3 regions of the Paenibacillus sp. J23TS9 genome follow, and region 2 is predicted to be linked to each of the others. Evidence: predicted binding sites of a transcription regulator. Region 2 holds the regulator's gene; each other region holds the start of a gene.
What was found. The regulator LexA, encoded in region 2, represses DNA repair genes until DNA is damaged. The targets are predictions, from matches to a motif close to CGAACATATGTTCG.

Region 1 (3,254 bases), 560 kb from region 2:
TACAAGATCGAGTGCCAATTGAAGTTCCATATGATTATTTCTCTCCTCATTCATCTATTTGGTCATCAACCACACCCTCATTTTAAATACTAATTTTCTTTTTCGTAAGTAGGCACTATTTAGTAAGGAAGTTACCTGGACGATACTATTGGACCCTGATTGGCATAAAAAAGGGATCCCTGACGGGACCCCCACTACCGCTTATCGATATTCAGATGTAATTCGACCCGGCAAGCCCCTAGACCCCGCAGGCAAGCTCCACCTTGATCCGGTCCGGATCCTCAAAAAACACTGCATAATGCTCCGGGCCGCCAGCATAAGGATATTTATCCTCATACAAGACTGGTATGCCTTTTTGCTTAAGTATGTTGGCCATCTCATCGATCTGACTGCTCGACTCTGCATGAAAAGCCAAATGATTGAGTCCAGTTGCCTTCCGGTGGTATGTAGCGTCCTTAAATCGTTCTTCCGTCTGCACAAATACCAGGTAGGTCTCCCCCTGCTTGAAGCTGAACCCATGCTCCCATTCCTGGAAAATATCATAGCCAAGCCAGCTCAGAAACCATTCCCAGAACTCCCGGCTGCGCCGCAAATCCGATACATTGAGCTCCACATGATGCAACATATTAATGCCCCCTCAGCAAGCGGTTTATAGTTTCTCGCCGCACTCCGATCAATTGACCAATCTCCTCCTGTGTCAACAGCTCGGTAAAATGAACGCCATGCGAATAATCATCCAGCCACTCGGACAAAAGCTCAAGACGCTCTGCGGGTGTCCCTACCGTCAGATGATCCAGCCTTTTTTGCATAAAACGAACCTTCTCCTGAAGCAGGAGCGCGATTTCAAGCGCCTTCTCCGGACTCTCTCTCACATCGCGGTACCACTCTTCAGCCGGAATTCTCTCTACTTCGCTTCGCATCAGGGCTATCGCCGTTCCATGAGCTTCCTTGGGGGTAATCAGCGAATGATGCGGCACCGTTTCCCCGGCATACAATATATTAAAAAGTACCATATTTCCATTTTCGTGAAGACGCGTGACTTTAAAAAGCCCACTCTTGATCTGGTATAAATATTCTCCGCCGTCACCCTGGTGGAATAATATTTCCCCTTTATGCAATATCATATGATATCCTCCCCCCGATACTGATATAAAATGCTGTTGGCTCGGGCTGCCAATTACATATTTATTATACCAGAAAGATCAGGCATCATTTCCAGTGATTTAGCCCTTGCTATCATACATACTTTTCACGTAACATGAATATAAATAGAACATACGTTCTGTATTCTTATTCCTGTAGTCAAGGAAGTGCTCCCATGAAAGCATCATCCCTTCCCCCTGCCCCGGCCGAAGAAGACACGCTGCTGGTCAAAACCTATCTGCTGCATGTTATCCTGCTGGATGTACTGGAGCGGGATATCCGCACGCTGGGTACCCTTGCCCTGAAGCTGCCTGATGTCTATATCCGCGGGCTATCCGGTGTGCAAAACAGAGTCATTTACCGGCTCACAGCCATCCGGAAGGATATGCGAAACCGCGGTATTCGGGTGTATGAGGAAAACCGCAATACGAAAGGCATTGAAGCTCTGTATTTATGCCGGGGTTATCAGCGGCGGTTTTTCATGCTGTGGTCCTATGTAAAAGCGGAGACGGCTTCCGAGCTTTGCGTTTACCTGGGAATCAGTCTGACCTCGGATGATGACAATTAAAAAGGCGCATCCTATGAATGCTCATAGAATGCGCCTTTGCCATTTGTCCTGATGTCAGTTTCTCATGCTGCTTTGCTCCTGCTTCGGATCTGCCGAAGCTATTTTTTCATGCCAGGCTTCATAGTGATGCACTGCCAGTCCCGCAAAGGAAGAATAGGAATCGCCGAGCCGGTATACCTGCTTCATCTCTTCCTCCATGACGGGAAGAGATTTGCCGAAGAAGCTCACATGATCTCCTTCCTTCGTATCTCCCAGCTCCATGCCGATCCAGACGGATTTCCCCAGCTGGTCAGCTTCATTCAGCATTTCCTTGGACAAATCGACCATTTTTTGACCACTGTCACGGTATGACATGACGGCCAAGGCATCAAACCGGCCCAGCATCCAGCGGCTCAAACTGCCGCTGCTGTCATCGGCTTCAATTTTCCCCAGCCAGAACGGCACAGCTGCACTCATATAGAGCCCGCCATTTCGGCCTTTATTTGTCCATTCCTCCATATTGCGGCTCCATTCATTTACCACGCCGGTCTGGTCACGCTCCCACCGCTTCAGCTGATAGGGTTCGACATCAAGCTGAATTCCAGCAAAGCGTTCCTCCGGCGATGCCTTACGGTTATAATCAAGAACCCAGTCCATAAATTGATCCGCTTCCGTTTGCTGTTCCTGATACGCCCATTGCGGCTTTCCATCCAGTGCGTGGACTGAAATATCCTCCTGATGGGCTTCGCTGATGAACTTCCTGTACTGCTCCGCTTCCACATTTTTTTGTATCTGCAGGAAAATAACGTTAACTCCCTGCTCCTTGCAGAAGTCAAGAACCGTTCCCGGATTTTCAATCAATGAGGCATCCCACAGCCAGGTCGCTTTTTGTTCTTCCATGGAAGATGATTTAAACAGGAAGGGCAGGAGCAGCAGGCAGCAGACGACCAGGACGATGCTAGGTTTCGCTTTTGCTTTTGCCAATAACGCTCCCATCCTTCCCCTCCTTTTGGTTTTATACAATCAATGCCATGTTTGGCTCTTCAATATGCTGAACCGAATGTCCGATTTTATAAATATGCGGCTCGTTGAAGCTGCTGAACGCATTACGTGTATCCAAAATCGGTACGCCCATGGCTGCGATCTCGCCGTAATCCAGTCCACTGTGGTTTGTGGTCAGAACAATGCAATCATAGGTCTTGAACTTCGCCAGATCATAGGCTACGCTGTGAACGGTCTCCCCATGCTTGTCACGGAAGCTGACAGCATGCGGATCATAGTATTCAACATTGGCTCCGTTCTCTTTGTACAGTTCATATACCTCAAGCGCCGGAGACTCGCGCAAATCGCTGATGTCTGGCTTATATGCCATACCCAGCACCAGAATGGATGATTTTTTGATGGACTTGGCATATTCATTCAAAATGGTGGATGTTTTGTTAATTACGTAATATGGCATATTGTCATTGGTGGACTGCGCCAGCTCAATAAATTTACTGTAGAACCGGAAGCCCTTGGCTTTCCAGGAAAGATACATCGGATCCAGCGGGATGCAGTGTCCGCC
Region 2 (3,254 bases):
TAATTGTAGAGATCGAATTTTTATCCACCTTGAGAAAAGGTCTCCGCAGAAAAATAACCACCGCAAGTAAAATATACAGTCCGACCACAATCCAAGTTAATGAAGTGCTCATCGCCTGCTGCTGACTAGCCATTCCCAGAAGCACATATATAGCGGCCAGTGCAACTAATGTTACCGGAAGAACGAAATTCCGGCCTCTGAAAATATCCGCTGTTGCAGATCCTTTCGAAGCATAGATTGAAGGTTTTCCATCCTTCTTGCGCTGCTTGTTTAAATGAGATGTGTTTTTCTGAACCATTCTTTCCCAGGAACGGGACATAGTTGTTCCCCCTTAACCATCTTGTCATGTATTTTACTTGCGCTTACCGTCCTGCTGGTCCTCGACCCATTCGATGGATTCCAATTGGGATTTAAAATTGCGGCGGACGTTCTGGAGGTATTGTTCGCGCAGTTTAGCACGTTCCTCTGTTTCTTCCTTTGTCAGACCCGTTTCCTTCTGCTTACGGGCAAGCTCGTTAATCCGCTCAACTAAGCTGTCGATATCCATACACTACTCCTCCATTATTCAATTCATACCTAACTTTGCCATGAGAAAAAGAGCTTGTCAAGGTATGAACCTTTCCAAGCTCTTCTGGTATAAAAACTATTAATATAAAGGAAGAGATAGAACGTCTCCGGCTTCAATTCCACTGGTCTTTAAATGGTTCGTTTCCTTAATAATACGAATAAAAGCGCGTGTATCCATGTCCTTCGGTTTGTATTCCACAGCGATTCCCCAAAGCGTGTCTCCCTGGGAAACAACCACCTGCTCCATCGGAATCTCATCCTGGGGAGAACCAGCAAATACTCTTACCATGCCCGTACAACCAGCGATAATAATTACAGCAGCCAACAAAAGCTTGAATAGCAGGCGGCGTGAGAACATGGCTTGTATTGCTTGAAAACGTTCCGTAGTCTTTATACCGCTGCTTGCAGTTTCAATAAAGTCATTATTATAAATACTCTGATATGTAGTGTGTCTTAACATAATAAGATTCCTCCAAACATTTGTTCTTGTATAAAACCAATATAACACGAACACATGTTTTGTTCAATACTTTTTTCGAACGATTGTTCCCAGAACTATTGTTCCTATTTATTTGAGTATCGCTCGTGTCCGAATAGCGGCCCTGAAACTGCAGTATTTAGACTGAAATCCTTTCGCTCATCCATATTTTAGATTCGGAGAGATGGCATCAAATTTTGAATTCCTGATTTTAGAACTTGTGTTTGTACGAACGGTAGTTCTATGTTATAATTTTACCAAACGTTACTAATGGGGTTGATGGGGAATGTCGAAGATATCTAGCCGGCAGCAAGCGATATTGGAATTTATCAGAAATGAAGTCCGGGCCAAGGGTTATCCGCCTTCCGTTCGTGAGATCGGTGAAGCCGTAGGACTGGCTTCGAGCTCAACTGTTCATGGTCATCTGGACAGACTTGAGAAGAAGGGCTTAATCCGTAGAGACCCTACGAAACCTCGCGCCATTGAGATTCTGGGTCAGGAAGAGTCCGAGAGCAGTAACCTGTTCACACATACGATTGCAAGAGTTCCTGTGGTTGGTAAGGTTACAGCCGGTGTACCTATTACCGCAACAGAGAATATTGAGGATTATTTCCCTCTTCCCCAGCATTTTGTCGGGGATGAGAAAGTATTCATGCTTTCAGTAATGGGAGATAGTATGATCGAGGCAGGCATCCATAATGGCGACTATGTCATTGTGCGTCAGCAGCAGACCGCAGATAACGGAGACATTGTTGTTGCGATGACCGACGAGGATGAAGCTACAGTCAAGACTTTCTATAAAGAGAAGGATCACATTCGTCTACAGCCAGAGAATCCGTCCTATACGCCGCTAAGGCTGAATCATGTGACGATCCTTGGCAAGGTTGTCGGGTTGTTCCGGGATATTCATTAATGAAGTAATTTATGCCGTTCATATGTACAAGCCCTTGTTCTTTCGAAGAGAACAAGGGCTTTTTATTACTCTCAAATTAACTGCCCTTGCTGCCACAAACTTGCTAGATGTCCAAGCAGACTTTGGGTCTGATGCACTCCCGGATCTGCGTTCATCATCAAGACCGCTCCTCTGCCTATCTTCGGATACGTAATCAGCATACACTGATATCCTGCTCCCCAGCCAAGAGACGAAACTTCGAGCTCACCATCAGGGGATTCCAGAAATACACCAAGACCCGTCCACTTGAAACAGCCTTGGGGTTTGATCATTTCGTCAGCTGTTTCAGCAGAGATGCCAAGCCTGCTATTTCCCTGAAGTGAAGAAAGGAATTCCTCAACTAACAAGGCCAGATCCGCAGGCGTTGTCCACAGCCCGGCTGCTGCCGGATACGGGTATATGGGATGAGATTCCTTCAGACGTACTCCATGCTTATTATGTCCAACCGCTGAACCCATCCGGATCTCCGACTGGGATGTAACAATGATACTGTTGTTCATATGTAACGGTTCAAATAACTTTTCTTGAAGAAGCTTATCAAAGGACTCCCCAGTCACATCCTCGATCATCAGCTGGATAATGCAAAAACCCGTATCCGAGTAAATAAATTGACTGCCCGGCTCTGCCATCAATTCAATCGGCTTTTGGCAGTAGTAAGTCATACCTCGAAGCAGCTTAGCCATGTCCGGAGAACCGTATTCGTGAATATACTGACCAAAGCCTCCTTGGGGGTCAGCGAACCCCGCCTGATGGCAGAGGAGTCTGCGAAGAGTAACCGTTCGTGAATTAAAACTTGGATGTTCGGGGATATTCCATGAAATCAGGAAGTTGCCCACATCTTCATCCAGACTTAGAAGCCCCTCCTCAACCAATTGAAGCGCGAGTATACTCGCAGCAAATTTACTGATGGAGCAAGCATTAAACAGCGTATTAGATTGAATAGGATCCCCGCTTCCCGCTTCCACCTCTCCCCAACATTCATGATGGCTCAGCTTCCCCTCGCTGATAAAAGCGATGCTTAGTCCGGGTATATTGCTCTCCCTCATCCGTTCGGCGATATTCCGAATATCCTTTTTCAAATTGAAATGCCTCCATTCTATCACGCTCGATGTACCTCATAAATCAATTATAGAACATTTGTTCCTATTTATCAATAAGCGGCATTATAATCACATCTTCACTGTTTTAATGCATGCAAAAAAGCCCTGTCACATTGAAATGACAGAGCTTTAATAAATAGACACACATCCGATTTGT
Region 3 (3,254 bases), 1.5 Mb from region 2:
CCAGGCTTTCCCCTTCCGCTGGCTTGAAACCCGCTGTACAGCCCACTGCTTCGCGTACAGCTCGTCATTGATCAGTCCCTCCTGCTGCAGGCGTTGAAGTGCTTGTTCAATGACGGTTTGGGAAAGCTCCTTTTGCCGCAGACGGTCCTCCAGCTCCTTGCGTGTACGCTGCTTTCTTTCCAGATACTTAAGCGCCTGTACGTACGCCCGCTGCTTCTCATCAGCCAGAACAATTTCTTCAAGCTCCTGTTTTGTAAAAACATTGCCTTTCAGCATCCGGTACTTTATCATCACATCTTCATGTACTGAAAGAACGTATTCACCAAAAGAAATCAGATAACGTCCCCTCTGCTTCGGCTGGCGTTCCAGAACGGTGATTATCAGGTCTATATCATCAGGGAAACTAGAGACTTCCGACATTTCCTGCTCCCCGTGCAAATCTTCTTCCTGCATGATCTCACACCCTGACCATTGTATTTTTAATGAAAAAGGCGCCCTGGATAGGTTCCCAGGACGCCTTCTAAATAGGCTAACGTTTATTCAAGCTCCAGAAGATCCTGCTCTTCCTTCTCTTCTTCTGCCAGCTCACTGGATGTAGGAGAAGGAACTGTAGTCGTAAGATTACTTGCTTCCCGAATTTTATTCTCAATAACATCGGAAATTTGCGTATTTTCTTTCAAAAACTGCTTGGCATTTTCACGGCCCTGACCCAGGCGTTCGCCTTCATAGGAATACCAAGCACCGCTCTTATTCACGATATCCAGTTCCGTACCGATATCGATAATGCTGCCTTGTTTGGAGATGCCCTCTCCATACATAATATCAATTTCGGCCTGTTTGAAAGGAGGCGCAACCTTGTTCTTTACAACCTTGATCCGTGTACGGTTACCCACGACATCATTGCCCATCTTGATACTCTCAATGCGGCGTACATCAAGACGCACGGAGGAATAGAATTTCAAGGCACGGCCGCCAGGTGTTGTTTCCGGGTTACCGAACATTACCCCCACCTTCTCACGAAGCTGGTTGATAAAGATTGCAATCGTCTTCGATTTCGCAATTGCACCGGACAGCTTACGCAGTGCCTGAGACATCAGACGTGCTTGAAGACCCACGTGGGAATCGCCCATTTCGCCTTCAATTTCAGCTTTCGGAACGAGTGCAGCTACCGAGTCCACAACCACAATATCTACAGCTCCACTGCGTACCAGCGCTTCGGCGATTTCCAGCGCCTGTTCACCCGTATCCGGCTGGGAAAGCAGCAGTTCGTCGATATTCACACCAAGCTTGCTTGCATAAAGCGGGTCAAGCGCATGCTCCGCATCTATAAATGCGGCTTGTCCGCCTGTCTTCTGAACTTCAGCAATGGCATGAAGAGCCACTGTCGTTTTACCGGATGATTCCGGTCCGTATATTTCAACAACACGGCCTCTTGGAAGACCGCCAATACCTAATGCTATATCCAAAGCCAAGGAACCACTGGGAATTACTTCCACCTGCATGTGAGTTGACTCACCCAGCTTCATAATTGAACCTTTACCGAATTGTTTCTCTATCTGACGAAGCGCTATTTCCAGCGCAGCACGACGATCTGACAATAAACTCACATCCTTCACCGTTTATAATCATATCATACCTTGTTTTGGAACGTTTGCCAAGCATTTTTTCGAACATACATTCGTTTTTTTATCCCGATCAATCTCCTTCCGGCATTTCACCGCAGTACCCGGGAATGGAAAAGAACCGCAGCAAAATTCAAATTTGCACGGTTCTTCCGTATAAATATATTATACCTCTTTGCAGAGCTATTGTACAACTTCCCCTGATGAGGATTCAGGCTCATGCGTAATCAATCTGAGCCACAAATGATGGAGGAGGGTTTTGACGGTGCGGATTCGGATCGTTTCACGATTCCCGTTGAATCGAAGCTCAAAGACCTCCGTCTGCTTCCCGCGTTCCGCGAGTCCGACATATACCAGTCCGACAGGCTTGCGTTCAGAATACGCCGGACCTGCCACCCCTGTTACCGAAAGACCAAAATCACTGTCTGTAATCATTCTGACATGCTCGGCAAGCACTTGAGCCACTTCATGACTTACGGCTCCCGGCGCATCTTCACCTTCAAGCAGCGCATGCGGCACATGCAGGAGCTTCTCTTTCATTTGATTGGAGTAGCACACAATCCCGCCAAGAAACATCGTTGCGCTTCCCGGTATAGAAGTGATGCTTTCCATCAGCAGCCCGCCTGTGCAGCTCTCAGCCGCGCTGAGTGTGATCCCGCGGTCCGCCATAATGTCTACGATCATTTTCTCAATCGGCACATCTGAGCTTGCATACATATGCTTAGGAAGGCGTTTCTGAATTTGCGACTCCAGCTTCTCAAGCTTCTCCATCGCCTCCCGTTCGCTCCCGGCTTTCGTCGATATGCGAACCGATACCTCACCTTCTTTTGCGTAAGGCGCAATCGTTGGATCGCTCTGAGCCTGGATCAGATCAAGGAGCTTATCCTCCAGCAGAGATTCACCGATTCCCGCAAACTTCAGCATTTTGGAGTAGATCGGCATTTCGTTTGTCAGGGCATGCTGCAGTAGCCACAGCTTAGCCTGACCGTCAAACATCGGCTTCATTTCCTTCGGAGGGCCCGGCAGCACGATATAAAACTTGTCATCCTGTGCAATCGCAATCCCTACAGCCAATCCCGTTTCATTCGGAAGCGGCGTGCTCCCATCAATCACAAGCGCCTGGCGCCGATTATTTTCAGTCATGTCAATTCCGCGGTTGACAAAGAACTTCTCCACATGATCCATGGCAATACGGTCAATGTGAAGAGAACGACCCAGAGCTGCCGCAAGGGCATCTTTGGTCAGATCATCCTGAGTTGGACCAATACCACCCGTCAGAATTAAAATATCCGCCCGCTGAGCGGCATGCTCAATGGCATGCTGAAGGCGCTGCGCATTGTCGCCGACAACCGTTTGAAAATATACATCAATCCCCATTTCCGCGAGCTCCTGGGATAAATACTGTGCGTTCGTATTCAGAATTTGCCCAAGCAGCAGTTCAGTTCCCACTGCGATGATTTCCGCTTTCATGCTGTCATTCCTCCTAAATTATGCGCATCTACTGTCTATCTATCATTAACACATTTCAGGCCGGGTACAACCAAGTAACCGTAGTGGAAAGAAAAAGCAATAGGATAGCCCTATTGCCGTTTATGCATTATGCATTGGTTAGCCGAAGCAAATGTCTGTTTT

Region 1: a site for LexA is predicted at 1,271-1,284, ahead of KJS65_RS02255 (YhjD family protein). Genes of this name have one in related genera too.
Region 3: a site for LexA is predicted at 1,668-1,681, ahead of recA (recombinase RecA). Genes of this name have one in related genera too.

What each region holds. Positions count from the first base shown of each region.
Region 1 is NZ_BOSG01000001.1:471,264-474,517, reverse strand. Features, by position in the region: gene hxlA (3-hexulose-6-phosphate synthase) at 1-30, opposite strand, end outside; gene KJS65_RS02265 (VOC family protein) at 239-625, opposite strand; gene KJS65_RS02260 (Crp/Fnr family transcriptional regulator) at 627-1,124, opposite strand; gene KJS65_RS02255 (YhjD family protein) at 1,319-1,711, shown strand; gene KJS65_RS02250 (hypothetical protein) at 1,766-2,686, opposite strand; gene KJS65_RS02245 (nucleotide sugar dehydrogenase) at 2,706-3,254, opposite strand, start outside.
Region 2 is NZ_BOSG01000001.1:1,027,323-1,030,576, reverse strand. Features, by position in the region: gene KJS65_RS05060 (hypothetical protein) at 1-319, opposite strand, end outside; gene KJS65_RS05055 (DUF896 domain-containing protein) at 353-547, opposite strand; gene yneA (cell division suppressor protein YneA) at 647-1,027, opposite strand; gene lexA (transcriptional repressor LexA) at 1,332-1,958, shown strand; gene KJS65_RS05040 (serine hydrolase domain-containing protein) at 2,030-3,076, opposite strand.
Region 3 is NZ_BOSG01000001.1:2,540,611-2,543,864, forward strand. Features, by position in the region: gene KJS65_RS11935 (regulatory protein RecX) at 1-453, opposite strand, end outside; gene recA (recombinase RecA) at 537-1,598, opposite strand; gene KJS65_RS11945 (competence/damage-inducible protein A) at 1,806-3,092, opposite strand; gene pgsA (CDP-diacylglycerol--glycerol-3-phosphate 3-phosphatidyltransferase) at 3,220-3,254, opposite strand, start outside.